4 regions of the Rahnella sp. PD4 genome follow, and region 1 is predicted to be linked to each of the others. Evidence: predicted binding sites of a transcription regulator. Region 1 holds the regulator's gene; each other region holds the start of a gene.
The links. Region 1 encodes CRP, which controls carbon source genes, mostly activating them, when cyclic AMP is high. Its sites were predicted from a motif close to ATGTGANNNNNNTCACAT; they were not measured.
Positions count from the first base shown of each region.

Region 1 (5,559 bases):
ACATAAACCTCGCATGATCCTGTTTCACGGCCTGGAAGGCAGCTTTTACAGCCCGTATGCGCACGGCTTATTGCAGGCGTGGAAAGACAAAGGCTGGCTTGGTGTGGTCATGCATTTCCGCGGATGCGGCGGTGAACCTAATAAGCTGCTGCGTATTTATCATTCCGGTGAAACCGAAGATGCCCGCTTTTTCATTCACTGGCTCAATGAGACCTATGGCGAAGTCCCGACCGGCGCGGTAGGTGTGTCACTCGGCGGCAATATGTTGACGTGTTATCTCGGGCAGGAAGGCGAAAATTGTACGTTGAGCGCCGCCGTGGTGGTCTCCGCACCGCTGATGCTGGAACCTTGCGCTTACCGGCTGGAACGCGGTTCATCACGGATTTATCAGCACTATCTGCTCGGTCAGCTCAAAGGCAATGCCTCGCGTAAGCTGGCAAAATACCCTGGGACATTGCCCGTCACGCTGGCGCAACTGAAAGCCATGCGTCGTCTTCGTGAATTTGACGATGCTATTACCTCAAAAGCGCACGGATTTACCGACGCGCTGGATTATTACCGCCGGTGCAGCGGTCTGCCGTTACTGGCACAGGTCAGAACCCCCCTGCTGATTATCCACGCCAAAGACGATCCGTTTATGACACCCGACGTCATCCCGAAAGCAGAAGATTTACCGGATTGCGTGGAATATCAGTTAACGGAACATGGCGGACATGTCGGCTTTGTGTCCGGCAGCTTACGTAACCCCCAAATGTGGCTGGAACAACGCATTCCGGCCTGGATCGCCCCCTATTTAGAAAATAAGACTAAGGAAAAAACAGAGTGATTATTCCCTGGCAGGAACTGGATCCTGAACTGCTCACCAGCGTGGTGGAATCCTTCGTATTGCGCGAAGGCACCGATTACGGCGAGCAGGAAAGATCGCTGGAACAAAAAGTCGATGACGTGAAACGTCAGCTGAAAAGCGGTGATATTGTGCTGGTATGGTCAGAGTTGCATGAAACGCTGAATATTATGCCACGCGGTCAGTTCCGCGCCGGGCAGGAAGAAGTGCCGCAGGACGGGTAGAGCCGCTCGAAAGCAGGTTGTGACAACCTGTCACTTCGCGAATAAATATGGTAACAATAGGCTTAATTATGCGCAGCACGGCACTACATTTTCAACCACAGAAAAGACCGCGTCACGCCAGCCTGTATCCCCTTTCTGGAGAAAAGCATTTATGTCAGCCAAACATCCTGTTATTGCCGTTACCGGTTCGAGCGGTGCAGGCACCACGACCACCAGCGTGGCGTTTCGTAAAATATTTCAACAGCTTGGCTTACGCGCTGCGGAGCTGGAAGGCGACAGTTTTCACCATTTCACCCGTCCTGAAATGGATGCGGCGATCCGTAAGGCACGCGATCTCGGGCGCCACATCAGTTATTTCGGGCCGGAAGCCAATGACTTTGGTTTGCTGGAAAAAAGCTTTATCGAATATGGCAAAACCGGCACCGGCCGTTCACGTAAGTATTTGCATACTTATGACGAAGCGGTTCCCTATAATCAGGTGCCGGGCACGTTTACGCCATGGCAGGCGTTGCCGGAACCAACGGATATCTTATTCTATGAAGGCCTGCACGGCGGTGTAGTGACAGACAAAATTGATGTCGCCGCCCAGGTCGATTTGCTGGTCGGCGTTGTGCCTATCGTTAACCTGGAGTGGATCCAGAAACTGGTGCGCGATACCGGGGAGCGTGGCCATTCACGTGAAGCAGTGATGGATTCCGTCGTGCGTTCGATGGATGATTATATCAGCTACATTACGCCGCAGTTTTCCCGCACCCACATCAACTTCCAGCGTGTGCCGACTATCGACACCTCAAACCCGTTCGCAGCAAAAGCCATTCCGTCACTGGATGAAAGCTTTGTGGTGATCCATTTCCAGGGACTGGACGACATCGATTTCCCCTATCTGCTGGCAATGTTGCAGGGGTCATTTATCTCGCACATCAAAACGCTGGTGGTACCAGGTGGGAAAATGGGGCTGGCAATGGAGCTGATCATGGCGCCACTGGTGCAGCGCCTGATGGAAGGTAAGAAAATCGAGTAAACTTTATTCCGCTGCAATCACTTCAAAGCTGTGGGTGATGGTGGCCGCTTTACCCAACATCAGAGACACTGAACAGTATTTTTCGGCAGAAAGGCTGACCGCACGTTCAACAATCTTATCGGTCAGATCCTTACCGGTGACGATAAAATGCAGATTGATATGCGTGAACAGACGCGGCGCTTCTTCGCGGCGTTGTGAAGTCAGCTTCACTTCACAATCACGCACGTCATTACGGCCTTTCTGTAAAATAGATACCACGTCAATTGCACTGCAGCCGCCTGCGGACATCAGTAACATTTCCATCGGGCTTGGGGCTTTATCGCCCGCGTTACCATCCATTGAAATCTGATGACCCGACGCTGACTCACCTAAAAAGGTCAGCCCTTCAACCCATTTGACACGTGCGTGCATGAACTATTCTCCCGGTGAATAAACTTTTAGAAATCTGCTCTCAGAGTACCCTTTAGACCAAAATCTGGCAACGTAACCCGATCGCCATCATGCTGAAGCGAGACAACAGAAGACAGCATCTCAAACCTGTGCTACAAACAAAGCCGAAACATACTTTCCAGTAAATTGCGGTGACGGTTTTTGCGGTTTAAGAACAGAACCCACGGTGTTAACAGCAATAAACAGGCTGTTGCACTCCGACATCCGCTTGCAGCATTTCTGGGGAGTTATATGCTGAAAGGGCGCTTTGGATTTGAAGTGCCATACAGGGAACTCTGAGCCCTGTGATTTTGGGCAGCGATAACAACAGAGGATAATAGCTAATGGTTCTCGGCAAGCCACAAACAGACCCGACTCTTGAATGGTTCCTGTCTCACTGTCATATACATAAGTATCCTTCTAAAAGTACGCTGATTCACCAGGGTGAAAAAGCCGAAACGCTTTACTACATCGTGAAAGGGTCAGTTGCTGTCCTGATTAAAGATGAAGAAGGCAAGGAAATGATACTGTCCTACCTTAACCAAGGTGACTTCATCGGTGAGCTGGGACTCTTCGAAGAAGGTCAGGAACGTAGTGCCTGGGTACGTGCTAAAACTGCCTGTGAAGTGGCTGAAATTTCGTATAAAAAGTTCCGCCAGCTGATTCAGGTTAACCCGGATATTCTGATGCGTCTCTCCGCGCAGATGGCCAACCGTCTGCAAGTGACGTCAGAGAAAGTCGGCAACCTTGCCTTCCTCGACGTAACCGGTCGTATCGCTCAAACGTTGCTCAACCTGGCTAAACAGCCTGATGCAATGACCCATCCGGACGGGATGCAAATCAAGATTACCCGTCAGGAAATTGGCCAAATCGTCGGTTGTTCACGTGAAACAGTCGGACGAATCCTCAAAATGCTGGAAGATCAGAGCCTGATCTCCGCACACGGGAAAACGATTGTCGTTTACGGCACACGTTAATCCCTCGAAAATTGGCGCGGCAGAATACTGTCGCGCCTTTTTTATGGGCTAAGCTTTACCCATGACGTTATGGCGAAAACTGTTTTACCATCCTGAAGTGAATTACGCGCTGCGCCAGACGCTGGTGTTGTGCCTGCCTGTTGGCATTTGCTGGCTGTTTGGCAACTTGCAAATGGGTCTGCTGTTTTCCCTCTGCCCGGCCTGCTGTAACATCGCCGGTCTGGATACCCCGCACAAACGCTTTTTCAAACGTCTGATCGTCGGCGGTTCACTGTTTGCCGTGAGCAGTATTCTGCTGCAACTGATGCTGGAAAACTGGCACGTTCCGCTGCCGCTGATCATGCTATCGCTGGCGTTATTGCTCGGCGTTACCGGTGAAATCAGCCCGTTACATGCGCGCCTGTTACCCGGCGCGCTGGTAGCCACTATTTTCACACTGAGTATGGTCGGCGTGCGCCCGATGTGGCAGGCACCGGTGCTGTTCGCAGCAGGCACAGCCTGGTACGGGGTGTTTAACTGGGTGTGGTTTCGTATTTCGCAAGAACAGCCTATGCGCGAAACGCTCAGCCAGCTTTATCTGCAACTCGCGGATTATTTCGAGGCCAAGTACAGTCTGCTGACGCAACATACCGATCCCGAGACGGCGTTGCCGCCATTACTTACCCGTCAGCAGCAGGTTATCGATCTGATTGCCCTGCTTTATCAGCAATTACACATGCTGCCACAACACGGACATCATCATCACCATAAGCGACTGTTTCAGCTTTTTCAGGTTGCTCTCGATTTGCAGGAGCACATTACCGTCAGCCTGCATCAGCCGGAGGAAGTACAGAAACTGGTTGAGGAAAGCCATGCAGAAGCGGTAATCCGCCGCAATGCGCAGGTGATTTCCACCCGTCTTCGGGTGATTGCCGGCGATATTCTTTATCACCGTTTATCTGAGCGCTTTACCATGGCCAATGAGCTGGCTGCGCTGGAGAAAATCGCCGCGCGTAATCCGGACAATCCGGTTGGCCAGTTTTGTTATTACCATTTCAGCCGCATTGCGCGCCTGCTGCGGACCCAGCGCCCGTTATACCGGCGCGATCTGATGAGCACCCAGCCACGGCTGCCCTCCTGGACTGCGCTAAAAAGCTATCTTTCTTTCAAATCCGTGGCCCTGCGTAATGCCGCGCGTCTGGGCATTATTTTAGCGATTGGCAGCAGCCTGGGGCTGTTCTTCAATTTGCCCAAACCGTACTGGATTTTGCTGACTATCATGCTGGTCAGCCAGAACGGCTATAACGCCACGCGGGTCAGGATCCAGCACCGTGCGCTCGGTACGCTGGCCGGTTTGCTGATTGCTTCAGGATTGTTAAAACTGGCGCTACCGGAAAGCACCACGCTGCTGTGCATGCTGCTGATCACCTTGTTGTCCTATACGGTTTTACGCAAAAATTACGGGCTGGCGATGGTCGGCATGACGGTGACGGCAGTGTATACCCTGCAACTACTGGCGATGAACGGTGTGCATTTTCTGATACCAAGACTGGTCGATACGCTGCTCGGCTGTGCGCTGGCCTTCGGTGGCACCCTCTGGCTATGGCCGCAATGGCAAAGCGGTTTGCTGCGCCAGAACGCGCATCAGGCGCTGGAAACGTATCAGGACGCTATCCGTCTGCTGCTTGAGGAAAACCCCGACACCGCAAAACTGGCGTATACCCGTATGCGGGTCAATCAGGCGCACAATAAGCTGTTCACTTCTTTAAACCAGGCGATGCAGGAGCCCGGCTTTAACTCGCATTATCTGGCAGACATGCGGTTATGGGTGACACACAGCCAGTTTGTGGTCGAACATATCAACGCGATGACAATCCTCGCACGCGAACATTATATGTTGCCGGAAAAACTGGCGACGGAATATTTGCAGACCTGCGAAATCGCACTGCAAAGCTGCCAGCAACGACTGCTCTATGACGGGCCGGGCAGCGAGAATAATCTGTTTAATGCGCCGGAACTTCATCCGGATATGCCGCTGACCGAAATGGAACGCCACCTGCGGCGCGTGATTTCACATCTCAGCGT
Region 1 is NZ_JBLZQF010000005.1:13,474-19,032, forward strand. Features, by position in the region: gene ACOZIO_RS14115 (hydrolase) at 1-826, shown strand, start outside; gene ACOZIO_RS14120 (YheU family protein) at 823-1,068, shown strand; gene ACOZIO_RS14125 (phosphoribulokinase) at 1,220-2,089, shown strand; gene ACOZIO_RS14130 (OsmC family protein) at 2,093-2,500, opposite strand; gene crp (cAMP-activated global transcriptional regulator CRP) at 2,863-3,495, shown strand; gene ACOZIO_RS14140 (YccS/YhfK family putative transporter) at 3,557-5,559, shown strand, end outside.

Region 2 (5,559 bases), on a different contig from region 1:
TCCAGTGCCGAAATGCGTGCGCTGGTGGCAACTGCCTGCATGTCCCAACTCGCCGCCAGACCGAGGCTGATAGGAAAAATGGTGCGCTGACCATGCACCACATCATAGGCATAAAACGGTGGGATTTTCAGGCGGCTGTACTGCACCTGATCCTGCATACGGCGAATATCAGGTTTCGTTACAGTATTAAACACGCCACCGACTTTACCGGCGCGGATGTCAGCCATAATCGCTTCTTTTTGGTACTCAGGCCCCACAGTGACCAGATTCAGCTGACCGATTTTTTCATCAAGGGTCATTTTTTTCATCAGGTCAGCAATGAACGCGTTGCGTTCTTTCACCTGATCCTGAGGTATGCCCGTTGTTTCAACGGCGAGAGAAGAAGCAGAACTTACCAGTAACACTAACGCGCCAAGCATGTGATGCGTATTCATCGGAATTCCTTCAGCCATAAACAGGGGAGCTAAATCAGAGAAAATTCAGCAGCCTGAAGCAAACAAAGCAATGATCATTCTAAGAAAAGTATAGAGTGAGAATCTAATACGTCCGTTCAACTATTAGCAATGAATAGTTTAGACGCCAACACAATATCTTTTTACCTTTCGGGACATCCCGCAATTTACAGGTAATCAGAATGATAGATACAAAAAGACCTTTGATGCATCACGCAAATTTTTATATTTAGGATTACATGACATCTGGCTGAACAAATAAGCATCAAAAGTCTGGCGGGGGAAGCGCGTGGATAATACAAAAGGGCAGCACATACGGCTCTGCCCTTTAATATTCAGGAATATCCGCTAAGGACATCAGACTAATAGTAGTAAGACATATCGGTCGGGGTTTTACTCATGACATCAAAGAAAACGTCTTTGGTGTTTGCCCAGAACTGCGCGATGGCAACGGCGTTGTAGCTCATGCCCATCAGGCTCATGACAAAAAAACAGGTCACGGTCAGACCGATACCGCTGCAAACGAATGCCATGGTATTGCGGCTGGACTGGCGACAAACAATATTAAGCTGGCTGGTGCAGAACATCAAAAAGGCGCTCAGCAATTCCCAGCGCATCATTAAAATCCCGGCAGTTAATGTACCCATCGATAAAATCCTTACTCACTACAGCCGCTTGCACGAAGCCAAAAAACAGCCGGAGGACTGCTACAACAGGCGGGCAATGGGCTTTACTGAAGAAATGGTGAATTACAATTATGTGACGACGGTCACATTATATCACCGGATTTTATTTTTGAGTAAAAAATGTGCGCTAATGAAAAATAGGCATAACACATCAACTTATTTTGATGATGTGTTATGAAAGCGGCTAAATCGCGATGTCTGCCGACGGGATAATTACGCGCCGTAGCCCATGACTTGTAACAGATGCTGAGCCTGCTGTACCGCTTCCTGCCGGTGTGCGACGCCCAGTTTCTGGTAGAGATTACGGATATGCGTTTTGATCGTCGTCGAGGCTACATCCAGCTCACCGGCAATCTGGTCATTACTGTAGCCGGAGTAAATCAGCCCCAGAACCTGCCATTCGCGCTGAGTCAGCGGGCTGGTGCGGATAAGTTCCGGCACCTGCGGATGGGTCAGTAGTTTGTTCACAAAGCCTTCGTCGAAATGGGCAAACTTATGGCGGTGATGCTGGTTAATTTCGCGCAAAATCTGTTGGGCGCGACGCTGTTCCAGCTCCGGCAACAGATTAAGCTGGATCAGCTGGCGCAGTTGTTGCGCCATCATTTCCCCTTCAATGACGAAATGGCTGATAAAACCGGTGCGGTTCGCCAGTGACAGCGCTTCGATCAATACCTTTTGGGCGTCACTTCTGCGCCCGGTTTGCCAGTAAAGTAAGTTACTCAGCAGTAAATTGCGGTTGAGATCGCTGGTCAGGCGCAGCTGCCGGGCATTCAGATTCAGTTCATCCAGCACCACTTCTGCTTCATCAAACTTTTCCAGCAAAATTTGTACACGGGCGATGTTGCGCCACTGACCTTGCTGAAAATGGTTATCCGCCATATCCGGTTTACGCGCCTGTTGCAGCCACTGACGTGCCGCGTTTTTATCGCCAATCATCTGCCAGTAAATCACACGTGGCTTATCGGTATTGGTCAGCCAGTCGATGTGATACTGACCCGTTTTCAGCAACGCTTCACAGCGCTGCAAATGGTGATGGGCATTGTCGAGCTGGCCGCGTGCCAGCGAACATTTCGCCAGCATCGCCAGACATTGCAACTGCTGCTGTGGCTGGAAGTTGGTCAGCACATTAAGCCCTTCACGCGCGGCTTCTTCCGCATCATCGAGCCGCGACCACGACCACAAAAGTTGTGAACGTAAACGCAGTAAAAATTCGTGCATCGGCAATTGTTCCAGATGCTGTTCGCGTACCAGTTCAAAAGCGCGATCCTGCATCTCAAACGCGGCCTGCAAAAAACCCTGAGCAATCAGGATCTCACTCTGTTGCAGCAGCGCCCATAAAGCGTAGTGATAGGCTTCGTAACGGCGTGCGATTTGTTCGGTCTGTTGCATCAGCGGCAGTGCGCGGGTGAGATCCCCTTTGCAGTGCTGGATTTCACCGGTGACGGATGTCGCCACAATGCGGCTGTAATAGCTTTCATAAGGCAGATAACGCAGGGCCTCAGCGGCCAGTTTTTCCGCTTCATCCTGTCGTCCGTCGTTGATGGCCACCTGTGCACGCAGCGCATCAAACTCGGCTGCCTGCGCCTGTTCCATCACAATATTACGCTGTTTCATTTCGTTTTCAGCGCGAGCCAGCAGCACGTCGACTTCAGCATAACGGTGCTGGCTTTGTGCCAGCCATGCCTGTAACAGCACCAGCTTAGGATTCTGAATCAGCCGGTCGTAAGGCAGGGCGGCCAGACATTCTTCCAGCAACGCCAGTTCGCTTTGATTAAACAGCGCCCAGGCGTGTTGCAGCAGAATATCGCGCAGCAGATGAGTGTCTTCGGCACCCAGCGCATGATGAATCGCTTCGGCAGGGAAACCTTGTGCCAGCCAGCCTTCGGCGGCAGCGCGATGAATAGCGGGCAGCTCAGACGCCAGTTCCCACTGACAGCGCTGCCGCAGGAAGGTGGCAAACAGCGGGTGGAAGTTAAACCATTCGCCGCTGTCATCCATGCGATTAATGAATAACCCCTGGCGCTCCAGCTCCTCCAGACGTTGCTGACCATTTTCACTGCCGGTCAGGCGCACAATCAGCGCATCGTTCATCGAGCGCAACAGCGAGCAGCGCAGGAGAAAATCACGCGTCGGTGCATCAACGCGATTCAGAACTTCATCCACCAGATATTCAGAAAGATGGCTGGCATTCAACCCGGCCAGCTTACGTGCGGACTGCTGGGTCGAATGCTGGGAAGAGTGCGAAGACTGCCGTGCCGATAGGGCAATCAGTTGCAACGCGGTGGCCCATCCCGCGACGTCGTCACATAACCGGCTACTGTCCGCCTGCTCAATCGGGTCTTTCAGCCGGTTATCGAAAAATTGCTGTGTTTCCGGATGCGTAAAGGCCAGATGCGAAGCGTTGAGCTCCAGCAGTTGCTCGCGTACACGCATATTGGCGATGCCCAGCGGCGGCAGGGTGCGTGAAAGCACCACCAGTGAAAGATTTTCCGGCTGATGGCGCAGGAAAAAACGCATCCCTTCATGAATGGCATCATTGGAAATCAGATGATAATCATCGATGACCAGCAGCAACGGGCTGTGCCAGTCGGAAAGTTCCACAAAAAGCTGGGCAAACAGCGCCGGCAGACTGGCGTACTGATGCTTCAGACTCAGCGCTTCGCTTTTGACGCAATGTCCGCCGCAGGCCTGCTGCACAGCAGCAATCAGATAGCAGGCAAAGCGCTCCGGCTGATTGTCGCTTTCATCAAGAGAATACCAGCCCAGATCGCTTTTGCCTGCTGCCCAGTGCGCCACCAGCGTCGTTTTCCCATAGCCCGCCGGACTGGCGACCAGGGTCAGACGATAATTCGGCGCAGTCGAGAGCTTCGTCAGCAGACGTTCCCGAACTACTGTATTTTGCTGCCGCACCGGGCGGCTTAATTTTGAAGGGATCAGCATTTTTTTCGATTCTTTTGACAGAAAGGGACAGAGGGGTGTTATTTATTTCACAGCGTGTAATTAATCACTTTTTCTAAAGTCCTCCTTTGAAACATTGATTGCAAGAATGTTACGTTTTTACATGCCGTTAAGTTGCTCTGCATCACACTTCTTAATACAAATTTTCAGGCGTTTGCCCTGAACCTCCGTCTCCTCCGGCTACGCCCCGTTTCTCCTCCCTGCCTAATCTTTACCGGGATGATGCCGCTGACCGATACACACGTCAGCATAGTGATAATCAACATCAGGCTTTCCCTACAAATTCCCCGATAAAGAGGCATGAAATGCAGGTGACTTTAGATAAGACGCAATTTTTAGCCGCGCTGAAACGCCAGTGGCAAGGGTTCGGTTTGCAACAGGCACAGGATATGACACCGCATCAGTGGTGGCAGGCTACCAGTGCCGCATTATCTGAACAATTGAGTGCGCAGCCTGCGGCAAAAGCGACAAAACAGCCTCAGCGCCACGTTAACTATATCTCGATGGAGTTCCTGATCGGGCGCCTGACCGCAAACAATCTGATCAATCTCGGCTGGTATGACACGGTCAGTCAGGCGCTGAAAGAGCAGGGGGTTGAACTGGCCGATGTGCTGGAGCAGGAAACCGATCCGGCACTCGGCAATGGCGGGTTAGGCCGTCTGGCTGCCTGTTTCCTCGATTCTATGGCAACCGTCGGGCAACCCGCGACCGGCTATGGTCTGAACTATCAGTATGGTCTTTTCCGCCAGTCGTTCAGCGAAGGTAAGCAACAGGAAGCGCCGGACAGCTGGCATCGCGAAAGCTATCCGTGGTTCAGCCACAATAGCTCGCTGTCTGTAGATGTCGCGTTCGGCGGCAAACTGACGAAAAACGAAAAGGGCGTTCAACGCTGGCAGCCCGCGTTTACCCTGCGGGGGGAAGCCTGGGATCTGCCGGTAGTCGGTTACAAAAATGGTGTCACCCAACCGCTGCGCCTGTGGCAGGCCACTGACGTACATCCGTTCGATCTGACGTTGTTCAATGACGGTGAATTTCTTAAAGCCGAGCAAAAAGGCATTGATGCGGCCAAACTCACCAAAGTGCTTTATCCGAATGACAATCATGACGCCGGTAAACGCCTGCGCCTGATGCAGCAATATTTCCAGTGCGCCTGCTCGGTGGCCGATATCCTGCGCCGCCATCATTTCCTTGGCCGGAAAATTGAGGATTTACCGAAATTCGAAGTCATCCAGCTCAATGATACGCACCCGACCATTGCCATTCCTGAGCTGCTGCGTATTTTGCTCGACGAACATCAGCTTGACTGGGATGCGGCCTGGGCGATCACCCGTCAGACATTCGCGTACACCAACCACACACTGATGCCGGAAGCGCTGGAATGCTGGGATGAAAAACTGGTGCGCAGCCTGCTTCCCCGCCATTTCTCGTTGATCAAAGCCATCAATGCCCGCTTTAAAAAGGTG
Region 2 is NZ_JBLZQF010000006.1:141,924-147,482, reverse strand. Features, by position in the region: gene bglX (beta-glucosidase BglX) at 1-434, opposite strand, end outside; gene ACOZIO_RS16365 (YjcB family protein) at 815-1,099, opposite strand; gene malT (HTH-type transcriptional regulator MalT) at 1,352-4,078, opposite strand; gene malP (maltodextrin phosphorylase) at 4,402-5,559, shown strand, end outside.
Region 2: a site for CRP is predicted at 1,210-1,227, ahead of ACOZIO_RS16365 (YjcB family protein). Genes of this name have one in related genera too.

Region 3 (5,559 bases), on a different contig from region 1:
ATTGTGGGAAGTGAAGGAAGAGCGCGACCGTATTTACGCAATGGCGGAAATGAGTGAAGAAGACGGCTACAAAGTGGCTGATCTGGAAGTCGCTTACGGTGAAATGGACGGCTACAGCGCAGAATCCCGTGCGGGTGAATTGTTGCTGGGTGTGGGCATTCCTGTCGAACAACATTATGGCCCGATGAGCGAAATCGCGCCGGGCTTTAAGCTGCGTGTTTTGCTGGCGCAGGCGTTGTTCTCCGATCCGGAAATTCTGCTGCTCGACGAACCGACGAACAACCTGGACATCGATACCATTCGCTGGCTGGAGCAGGTGCTGAACGAACGTAACAGCACCATGATCATCATTTCGCATGACCGTCACTTCCTGAACATGGTGTGTACGCACATGGCGGATCTGGATTACGGCGAACTGCGTGTTTATCCGGGCAACTACGATGAATACATGACGGCGGCAACGCAGGCCCGTGAACTTCTCAGTGCCAATAACGCCAAGAAGAAAGCGCAGATTGCAGAACTGCAATCGTTTGTCAGCCGCTTCAGCGCGAACGCCTCAAAATCTAAACAGGCGACTTCCCGTGCCCGTCAGATTGATAAAATTCAGCTTGATGAAATCAAAGCATCCAGCCGTCAGAACCCTTACATGCGTTTTGAACAGGACAAGAAATTGTTCCGTAATGCGCTGGAAGTGGAAAAAATCACCAAAGGTTTTGACAACGGTCCGCTGTTTAAAAATCTCGGCCTGATGCTGGAAGTGGGCGAAAAAGTCGCGATTCTGGGTGCCAACGGCATCGGTAAATCCACCCTGCTGAAAACGCTGGTCGGTGAGCATGAGCCGGAAAGTGGTTCAGTAAAATGGTCTGAAAATGCCAAGATCGGCTATTACGCGCAGGATCACGAATATGAATTCGACGAAACCCTGAACGTCTTCGACTGGATGAGCCAGTGGAAATCCGAGAAAGACGACGAGCAGGCCGTACGCGGTGTGTTAGGCCGTCTGCTGTTTGGTCAGGACGATATCAAGAAGAAAGTGAAAGTGCTTTCCGGTGGTGAAAAAGGTCGTATGTTATTCGGGAAACTGATGATGCAACGCCCTAACATTCTGATTATGGATGAACCAACCAACCACCTTGATATGGAATCCATCGAGTCGCTGAACATGGCACTGGAAATGTACGAAGGCACGCTAATCTTCGTTTCTCATGACCGCGAATTCGTCAGCTCTCTGGCAACCCGTATTCTGGAAATGACCCCGACGCGTGTGATCGACTTCTCCGGTAATTATGAAGACTACCTGCGTAGTCAGGGCATCAATAGTTAATTCGCTGCATCCTTCGCGTTGTCTCGGCGTTGGCTGCGTTACTCGGCCCATCCATGGGCCTCGCTCCTGAAGGAGCCGCTGCAAGCAGCGTTCCAATCTGCTCCCGGCAGATTGGTCACTCACCCCGGTCACTTACCGATGTAAGCTCCCGGGGATTCGTGCAGTTGCCGCCTTGATACAACGCGAATGATTTTGCGAATTGTTTTGGGTGTCATAAAAAATAGAAAACCGCCGATAAAGGCGGTTTTTTTGTGTCTGAATTTACTGATTCAAAAACCCCCACACACTTCGCAATGCGGGTCTTTCATCAGTTTCATTTCGCGGAACTGCAACGTCATGGCGTCATACATCAGCAGTTTGCCGCGCGGCGTTTCGCCGAATTTCGTCAGCAGTTTGATGGTTTCCATCGCCTGTAAACTGCCGATAGTGCCGACCAGAGGGGACATAACCCCGGCTTCCACGCAGGTCAGCGCATTTTCACCGAATAACCGGCTCAGGCATTGATAACAAGGTTCATGTGGCTGATAAGTAAATACGCTGAGCTGGCCTTCCATGCGGATGGCAGCGCCGGAAACCAGCGGTTTTTTCTGCGCGAAACATTCACCGTTCAGCTGATTCCGGGTGGTGACGTTGTCGGTGCAGTCGACCACCACGTCACAGGTAGCAATCACTTCACGCAGCCTGTCGTCGCTGGCCTGTGCATTAATCTGATGGATAACGATATGCGGATTGATTGCCGCCAGCGCTATAGCGGCAGATTCTACTTTCGATATACCGATCCGGGCATCAGTATGCAGCGTCTGGCGTTGCAGGTTTGACAGCGAGACGGTGTCATAATCCAGCAATGTTAACGTGCCGGTACCTGCGGCAGCCAGATACTGAGCGGCGGCGCAGCCTAAACCGCCCAGACCAACAATCAGTGCGTGGCTGGATTTCAGCTGTTCTTGACCGTCGAAATCAAACCCTTTCAGTACGATCTGGCGGTTATAACGCAGGGTTTCGGCGTCCGTCAGTTCCGGCAATTGAGACATGTTCAGCTCCGCAGCAGGGCGTTAAACGGTTCGATTTCAACGGATTCGCCCGCTGCTACGTTGCCGCGCCCGCGTTCAAGCACGATAAAACAGTTGGCCTGACTGAATGAACTGAATACATGCGACCCCTGATGGCCGGTGGTAAGTACTTCCAGTTGCCCCCCGGCGCTGGTGCTGAATATACCGCGCTGAAAATCGAGACGTCCGGGAGATTTTTTCAGTGGCGTCACCGCTATTGCCTTCAGCCGTGGCGGGAACTTCCAGGCCGTATGGCCGGATAACTGCGCAATAAAGGGCTGAACCAGTTGATAAAACGTCAGTGCGGCCGACACCGGATTCCCCGGCAAACCGCAGAACCAGCTGTTTTTCAGTTTGCCGAAAGCAAAAGGTTTGCCCGGTTTCATGGCAAGTTTCCAGAAACCAATTTCACCCAGTTCATCCAGAATTTGCCTGGTGTAATCGGCTTCACCGACCGACACGCCGCCGCTGGAAATCACCAGATCCGCAAAAGCATTGGCTTCTTCAAAAGCTTTACGCAGCGCCTGCGGATTGTCGCGAATAATACCTAAATCCAGCACGGTGCAGCCCAGTTTTTCCAGCATCAGGCGTACAGCGAAACGGTTGGTATCGTAAATCTGCCCCTCCTGCAAAGGCGTCCCCACCGGCTGCAGTTCATCGCCAGTCGAAAATACGGCGACTTTCAGCGGCTTCCAGACATTCACATCGGTGACGCCCAGAGAAGCCAGCAGTGGCAATTCTGCCGCACCCAGCCGGACACCGGCAGGCAGCACGCTGTCGCCCCGTTTTATGTCATCACCGGTCAGACGGATATTCTGGCCCCGGGTGATTTCAGCCGTGAAACGTACACCGGCATCCGAAACGTCGGTCTGCTCCTGCATGATCACGGCGTCAGCGCCCGCAGGCACCGGCGCACCGGTCATGATACGGATACAACTTCCGGCTGGCCATTCGCCATGAAAAGGCGCACCCGCAAAGGCTTTGCCCGCGACCGGGAAAACCGCACCATCCTGTAAATCTGCGCAGCGCACGGCATAGCCGTCCATGGCTGAGTTATCAAAAGGTGGGACGAAAACCGGCGAAAGCACCGGGGTGGCGGTAATGCGGCCAGCCGCGCCGGCGAGCGGGAGGGATTCGGCATCCTGAATTATTTTAGGCGATACACAGGCACGCATTTTATCCAGCGCTTCGTCGAGCGAGATCAGACCGGCAGTATTGAATTCCATGAAAAATCCTCAGTAATTCGTCCCGGTTGTGCAGATAATTTCACCAGAGCCGGGCGGGGAAATGAAGCATACGCACAGTATGACAGAGAAACGCAGCGAACCAAAAATCGCTAAGGGCGTAAAAATTCGACGGAGATTCCTGAATAATTGAGATCGATCCCAAAATTAACAATGTAACGCGGGTATGATAGTTACCGTTATTTGTGATTTAAGTCACACAACTGTCATATAAACAGGAATAACCGGTGCTTAAAAAAAATCGCCATCAGGCCATCCTTCAGTTGGTTGAACAACATGAAGTACTACAGGTAAGCGAACTGGCACAATCGCTGGATGTAAGTCTCGAAACGATCAGACGCGATCTGAGTGAAATGCAGGACAAAGGATTGATTTTACGTCGCCACGGACGCGCGCGTCGTCTGGCCGCTCAGCCTGAAACATCCTGGCTAAACAGTTTGCAACGTTGCCCGCAGCTATAAACGCAGCAACGAAGAGGGAAAAGGAAGGCTTTTAAGCCTTCCTTTTTTTATATGCACGATACCGCGTTCAGCGTGCAGGCTGTTGTTCCAGGGCTTCCGCTTTGCTGTTTACTGCGGCGAAAATCAGCGCCAGCAGCAGGAAAACGTAAGCCACAGTCGCGCTATTGAGCGCCCAGAACAGACCGTACCGGCTGTATACCAGCGACGAGAGTGTGGAAAAAATTAGCGTGCCAAGGGTGCCGAGGGTAAGCAAGGCAGAGGTCAGCGTCGGCGGAGAATTACTGACTTGCAAGCTGCCATAACTCATGATGCCCGAGAACAGCCCCGAATTGCAGAAACCGAACAAACCGGCACAAACAAGGATCAACATCGGGTCCGCGCTGTTAGCGGCAACCGCCAGGCACATCAGTCCGACAAACGCGGAAAGCAGCAGATAAGTGCGCAGCTTAACGAAGCGGACAGTGAACTGATTCACAAACAGGCCGATGGATTTCACCGTCCAGTACGTCGTGATATAAAATGCGGCCCGATCCGCCGCCATGCCGAAATGCGATTTCAGCCAGCTCGGCAGCCACATGGTAAAAATCGGCTCGGCCAGCAGGAAGGCAAACAGTGCAAAACACAGCACCCAGACCGACATCCCCCAGCGCGTCACCTCAGTTTCAGTTGCCATCGTGGTTTGTGCGGCCTGCGGAATCGACGGGAAGGTCTGCCCGACGCACAGCACAATCATCGCCAGACTCAGCACCGCCATTACGCCATACATCGCCAGCCAGCTTGCGCCATGCTGGAACAGATAGCCCAGCAGCAGCGACAGCACCACGCCCGCCAGAGCGAAAAAGAAATCGGTGAGGATTAAATTCGCCGAGCGTTTTTTCGGATCTTCATTAATACGTACCACCAGATAACTGCCGATGGACATCATGATCCCCGACGACGCGCCAATCAGGAACACGCCGATACCAAACATCGTGATGGTGGGCATCAGGAAAAGCGCAATGCAGGCCAGCACGGAAACGGCTGAACCGGTGATCAGCTGTTTGCCCGGATTGAATTTACGCATCAGCACGCCGCTGACCATGATCGGCAGGAACAGACCGATATTCATCAGCGTAAACATCTGGCCGATAAATCCCGGATCTTTGCCAAAGGCCTGCGAAACGGGGCCGATAACAATCCCGAGTGTGGAGACCAGCGCGCCGGTAAAGAAATAGCTTAGCCAGGAAATCATATTGATCCGCTGGCGGTTGAATGCCTGTTCCATAGCCGCTCCTTATTTTACGCTGGCTGAAAGATGGGCGAAAAAGGCGCGGATCAGTCGCGTGAAATCTCCGACGGCCAGCCTGGCGCAACGTAAGGTTTGTTCGTGGGAAAGCGGTGTATCAGAAAGCCCTTCGGCGAAATTGGTCATGGCGGAAATCGCCAGCACCTTCAGCCCGCAGTGACGGGCAGAAATCACTTCCGGCACGATGGACATGCCC
Region 3 is NZ_JBLZQF010000002.1:389,889-395,447, reverse strand. Features, by position in the region: gene ACOZIO_RS06485 (ABC-F family ATPase) at 1-1,324, shown strand, start outside; gene moeB (molybdopterin-synthase adenylyltransferase MoeB) at 1,594-2,355, opposite strand; gene moeA (molybdopterin molybdotransferase MoeA) at 2,358-3,599, opposite strand; gene ACOZIO_RS06470 (DeoR family transcriptional regulator) at 3,845-4,078, shown strand; gene tsgA (MFS transporter TsgA) at 4,146-5,342, opposite strand; gene xapA (xanthosine phosphorylase) at 5,352-5,559, opposite strand, start outside.
Region 3: a site for CRP is predicted at 3,801-3,818, ahead of ACOZIO_RS06470 (DeoR family transcriptional regulator). Genes of this name have one in related genera too.

Region 4 (5,559 bases), on a different contig from region 1:
TGTGTATGGTGCGGGGCAAGGGTTACTATCGGCACTGGCCGGGGCCGAATATGTCGCGCCTTATGTTAACCGGCTGGATGCCCAGGGGGGTGATGGCATTGCGATGGTGACCGAGTTGCAGCAATTGCTTACCCTGCATGCGCCGCATGCCAAAGTGCTGGCCGCCAGTTTTAAAACGCCGCGCCAGGTTCTGGCCTGTCTGCTGGCAGGCTGTCAATCGGTCACGATCCCTGTCGATGTCGCGGAGCAATTGATCAGTGCGCCCGCCGTACAGGCGGCTGTCGATAAATTTGAACAAGACTGGCAAGGTGCTTTCGGGCAACTTTCACTTTAATCGGCTAACGTTGCGTAAAAAGCCCGGCAGGAAAACCTGTCGGGCCTTTGTCATTCTGGTCAGTATCCTTTTACTTTACGCCTTACTTTTACTTAACTCCGTACTGCGCAAAGAAAGCCAGCATGCGTTGCCAGCCATCGGCAGCGGCTTCAGCATGGTAACTCGGGCGATAATCGGCGTTAAACGCGTGACCCGCTTCGGGATATACCACGATTTCCGCTGTGGCATTGGCTGCGCGAATGGCCTGTCGCATGGTTTCAATGGTATCCAGAGGAATGCTCGAATCTTCCCCGCCATACAAACCCAGCACCGGTGCATCCAGTGCCGCTGCGCGGTCAACCGGTTGGAACGGGCTGGTTAGCGTTTTATCACCGACCAGTTTACCGTACCAGGCTACGCCCGCTTTCAGTTGCGGATTGTGCGCCGCATACAGCCAGGTGATGCGCCCGCCCCAGCAGAAACCGGTGATACCTAATTTTGAAATATCCCCGCCATGCTGTGATGCCCAGTGTGCAGTATGATCGAGATCGGAAAGCACTTGCTGGTCCGGCACTTTGCTGACCAGTTTGGCAAACAGCTCACTGATTTCGGTGTAATCACGCGGGTCACCCTGACGGAAATATAACTCCGGCGCGATGGCCATATACCCCTGCTTCGCCAGCCGGCGGCAGATATCCTGAATGTGTTCATGTACACCAAAAATCTCCTGCACGACCAGCACGATCGGTAATTTACCGGTGAAGTGTTCAGGACGGGCGAGATAGGCGGGCATATCTTCGCCCTGTGAGGGAATGGTGGTCTGGCCTGCGTGCAGCCCGTCGGTGTCGGTATGTATGGTGGTGCTGGCGACGGGCGTGACGGCAGGAGCAAAGCTGGTCGGAGCCTGTTTCAGGGTAAGCAATTCTTCTTTTTTCATCGGGTGTCTCCAGGCAAGTGTCCATACGGAAATCTGTGGCTATGGATTAAAACTATAGCCGGAAAGCATGAACAGCAAGGCGCAAGAGATGTTCTATAGTTAAAAGTTAATCAGGAAAGTCATCACGGAAGATTCACAGAACACCCGAAACTTTTGCCGAGGAGCTATGTTCAATGTCCAAATCACCCTCTAAAGTCACCAAGAAAAGTGAGTTAAAACCGGTAAGCCGCGCCCCCGCCACGGGCATTGAGTCTTCGCAGCCAGGCCTGGGGGATCTTGCCCCCGCGGATCGTGCTTATCAGCCTTCAGCACAACCTACACCGCCAGGAAAAGAACCGACAGCTTCCGGTAGCGCCAGGAGTCCGAAAAATAGCAATACCAAACTTGATGCATTAGAACACCACCGCAAAAATGGAGAAAAACAGCCGCTGACCACCAATCAGGGCACCAAAATTGCCGATGACCAGAATTCGCTGAAAGCCGGAAGCCGCGGTCCGACACTGCTTGAAGATTTCATCCTGCGCGAAAAAATCACTCACTTTGACCATGAGCGCATCCCGGAACGTATCGTTCATGCGCGCGGTGCGGCAGCGCACGGTTATTTTCAGCCATACCGCAATATGAAAGATGTCACCAAAGCCAGTTTCCTTTCAGACCCCGAAAAGAAAACCCCGGTTTTTGTACGATTTTCTACTGTTCAGGGGTCCCGCGGCTCGGCAGATACCGTACGTGATATCCGCGGCTGGGCGACCAAATTTTATACGGATGAAGGGATTTACGATCTGGTGGGTAACAATACGCCGGTGTTCTTTATTCAGGATGCACATAAATTCCCTGACTTTGTCCACGCGGTCAAACCTGAACCGCATAATGAAATCCCGCAAGGCGCGAGTGCGCATGATTCCTTCTGGGATTACGTTTCTCTGCAACCGGAAACGTTGCATAACGTTTTCTGGGCGATGTCTGACCGCGGCATTCCGCGCAGTTACCGCACGATGGAAGGTTTCGGCATTCATACGTTCCGCTTTGTGAATGCCGAAGGGAAAGCCACTTTTGTCCGTTTCCACTGGAAACCGGTGGCCGGAAAAGCGTCTCTGTTATGGGATGAAGCACAGAAACTGGCGGGGAAAGACGCGGATTTTCACCGCCGTGATTTGTGGGAAGCCATCGAAGCCGGAGATTATCCGGAATACGAACTGGGGGTTCAGTTGATCCCGGAAGAAGACGAGTTCAAATTTGATTTCGACTTGCTCGACCCGACTAAACTCATTCCCGAAAAACTGGTGCCCGTAGAACTGATCGGCAAAATGGTGCTTAACCGTAACCCCGATAATTTCTTTGCTGAAACCGAGCAAGCCGCGTTCCATCCCGGACATATTGTGCCGGGCATAGATTTTACCAATGATCCGTTGTTACAGGGGCGTTTGTTCTCTTACACCGATACGCAAATCAGCCGTCTTGGCGGGCCAAATTTCCATGAAATTCCGATCAACCGGCCGACATGTCCTTTCCATAACTTCCAGCGTGACGGTATGCACCGCCAGGATATTGATACCAATCCGGCAAACTACGAGCCGAATTCCATCAACAATAACTGGCCAAGGGAAACGCCTCCGGCAGCATCCGGCGGCGGCTTTGAAAGTTATCCTGAGCGTATTGGTGCAGAAAAAATTCGTCAGCGCAGCCCGTCATTTGCCGAATATTATGCCCATCCGCGCCTGTTCTGGCTGAGCCAGACAGCGGCGGAGCAGGATCATATTATCGGGGCCTTCTCATTTGAATTATCGAAAGTGGCGCGGCCTTATATCCGCGAGCGGGTGGTGGATCTGTTGGCGCATGTTGATCAGACGCTGGCGCAAAAAGTGGCGAAGAATCTGGGTATTACCCTTTCCGCAGATACTCTGAATATCAAACCGCCGAAGCCGGTGAATGGCCTGAAAAATGATCCGTCGCTGAGTTTGTATGCCAGCGGTAAAGGCACGCTCAAAGGACGTCAGGTGGCAATATTATTGGGGGAGGGCGTGAAAGCGGCAGATGTTCTGGAAACGTTGCAGGCGCTTCAGGTCGCAGGCGTCCATCCTAAACTGCTGGCCAGTCATTTAGGAAATGTAACTGCCGATGATGGCTCCACGTTGCCGGTTGATGCAACCTTTGCCGGGGCGCCTTCCATCACCGTGGATGCGGTGATTGTTCCGCACGGACATATCGATGCACTGCTCATGAACGGCGATGCGCGGCATTACGTGCTCGAGGCCTACAAGCATCTGAAAGTCGTAGGCCTAAGTGGCGATGCACGCCGCTTCAAATCACTGCTGGGGTTGACGGATGACGTGCCGGAAGAGGGCATTGTCGAAGGTGAAAAAGCGGAGGGAGCATTACTGAAAACGTTCCTGAAAGAAATGCTCAAACACCGGATCTGGTCACGCAGTGCGTTGGCAGAGGCTGTGCCTGCCTGATTTGCTGTAGCTGAAAAGCAGGCAACCTCCGGTAACGGAGATTGCCTGTTCAGGTTTCCGTGAAATGCACCTTTATTTTGCGATGAGAGTCACAAAATAAATGTATGCGCAATTCAAGTTGTTACATCATAGTGACGACCGTCACGAAATAACGTCACAATGTTGAGTACAGTTGCCGGGTGTTCCTCCTGCCAATAAATGACCTTACACACAGAGGAGTTTGTTATGTCTCAGCCCGAAGTTTTCCATCTTGGCCTGGCCAAAAAAGATTTAAACGGCGCGACGCTGGCGATTGTTCCCGGCGATCCTGAGCGCGTAGAAAAAATTGCCAAACTGATGGAGAACCCGGTTCGTCTGGCCTCCCACCGCGAATTTACCTCATGGCGTGCTGAGCTTGATGGCAAATCTGTGATTGTTTGCTCAACCGGTATCGGCGGGCCTTCTACCTCCATCGCAGTGGAAGAACTGGCGCAGCTGGGGATCCGTACTTTCCTGCGTGTCGGCACAACGGGTGCGATCCAACCACATATCAATGTCGGTGACGTGCTGGTCACGACCGCTGCCGTTCGTCTTGATGGCGCGAGCCTGCACTTTGCGCCGATGGAATTCCCTGCGGTAGCCGATTTTGCCTGCACTACCGCGCTGGTTGCGGCGGCAGAAGCCGTGGGAGCCGCGACACACATTGGCGTTACTGCATCTTCTGACACGTTCTATCCGGGTCAGGAACGTTATGACACTTACTCCGGCCGTGTTGTCCGTCGCTTCAAAGAATCGATGAAAGAATGGCAGGAAATGGGCGTCATGAACTACGAAATGGAATCCGCGACTCTGCTGACCATGTGTGCAAGCCAGGGTCTGCGCGCCGGGATGGTTGCCGGTGTTATCGTGAACCGCACGCAGCAGGAAATCCCTAATGCGGAAACCATGAAAAAGACCGAAAGCCATGCGGTGAAGATTGTTGTCGAAGCGGCCCGCAGACTGCTTTAGTCCCTATAAAACTAAAACAACCACATCTTATCAACGGGCCTCTGACGGCCCGTTTTTTTGCTCTGTTAAGCAGATCTGTTAAGGTCATGTTAGTAATCCATCTGGAATAATTGATGTATTCCCTCCCGGATCTCTGACACAAGGAACTGCATTTTTGACTGTTCACGACCTTCTTGAGTACACCTCTACCTTCATTCGTGCCCATCAGGTGTGGGCTGCGCCGATCGTTTTTTTTCTGGCCTTTGGTGAATCGCTGGCATTCCTTTCCCTGCTGCTTCCGGCAACGTTTATCTTGTTGGGGCTCGGTGCGCTGATTGGCGAAACCGGCATACCGTTCTGGCCCATCTGGGCAGCCGCCGCTGCGGGGGCTTTCCTGGGCGACTGGCTTTCTTACTGGATTGGTGCCCGTTATCAGGATCGTGTTGGCAATTTCTGGCCTTTCTCCCGTCATCCGCAAATGTTGGTTCGGGGGCATGCTTTCTTTGAAAAATGGGGCATGCCGGGGGCCTTTATCGGCCGCTTTTTTGGCCCGCTTCGCGCCGTTGTGCCACTGGTTGCTGGCATCTGCGGTATGCCGCAAAAGTATTTCCAGATTGCGAATGTGACCTCGGCACTTATCTGGGCTTTCGGCATTCTGGCACCCGGTGCGTTTGGCATTCAGTGGCTGAGCCGCTGGTTTTAAATCCTGCCCTCTGTCGTTGCCCGTCGCAAGGGGGCAAATACAGAGAAATTCCTTTTTGGAAGACGTCTCGCAAAGGTTCAATGCAACAGAAAATAGACTGGACATCCATACAGCCTGACATTACCTTGGCCGCAAGAGACTTGAAGAGGGAAATCACGTGGATATCAGCATTCTGACTGCCCTG
Region 4 is NZ_JBLZQF010000012.1:19,280-24,838, reverse strand. Features, by position in the region: gene fsa (fructose-6-phosphate aldolase) at 1-334, shown strand, start outside; gene ACOZIO_RS21985 (dienelactone hydrolase family protein) at 423-1,250, opposite strand; gene katE (catalase HPII) at 1,424-3,706, shown strand; gene udp (uridine phosphorylase) at 3,932-4,693, shown strand; gene ACOZIO_RS21970 (DedA family protein) at 4,848-5,375, shown strand; gene rmuC (DNA recombination protein RmuC) at 5,533-5,559, shown strand, end outside.
Region 4: a site for CRP is predicted at 3,784-3,801, ahead of udp (uridine phosphorylase). Genes of this name have one in related genera too.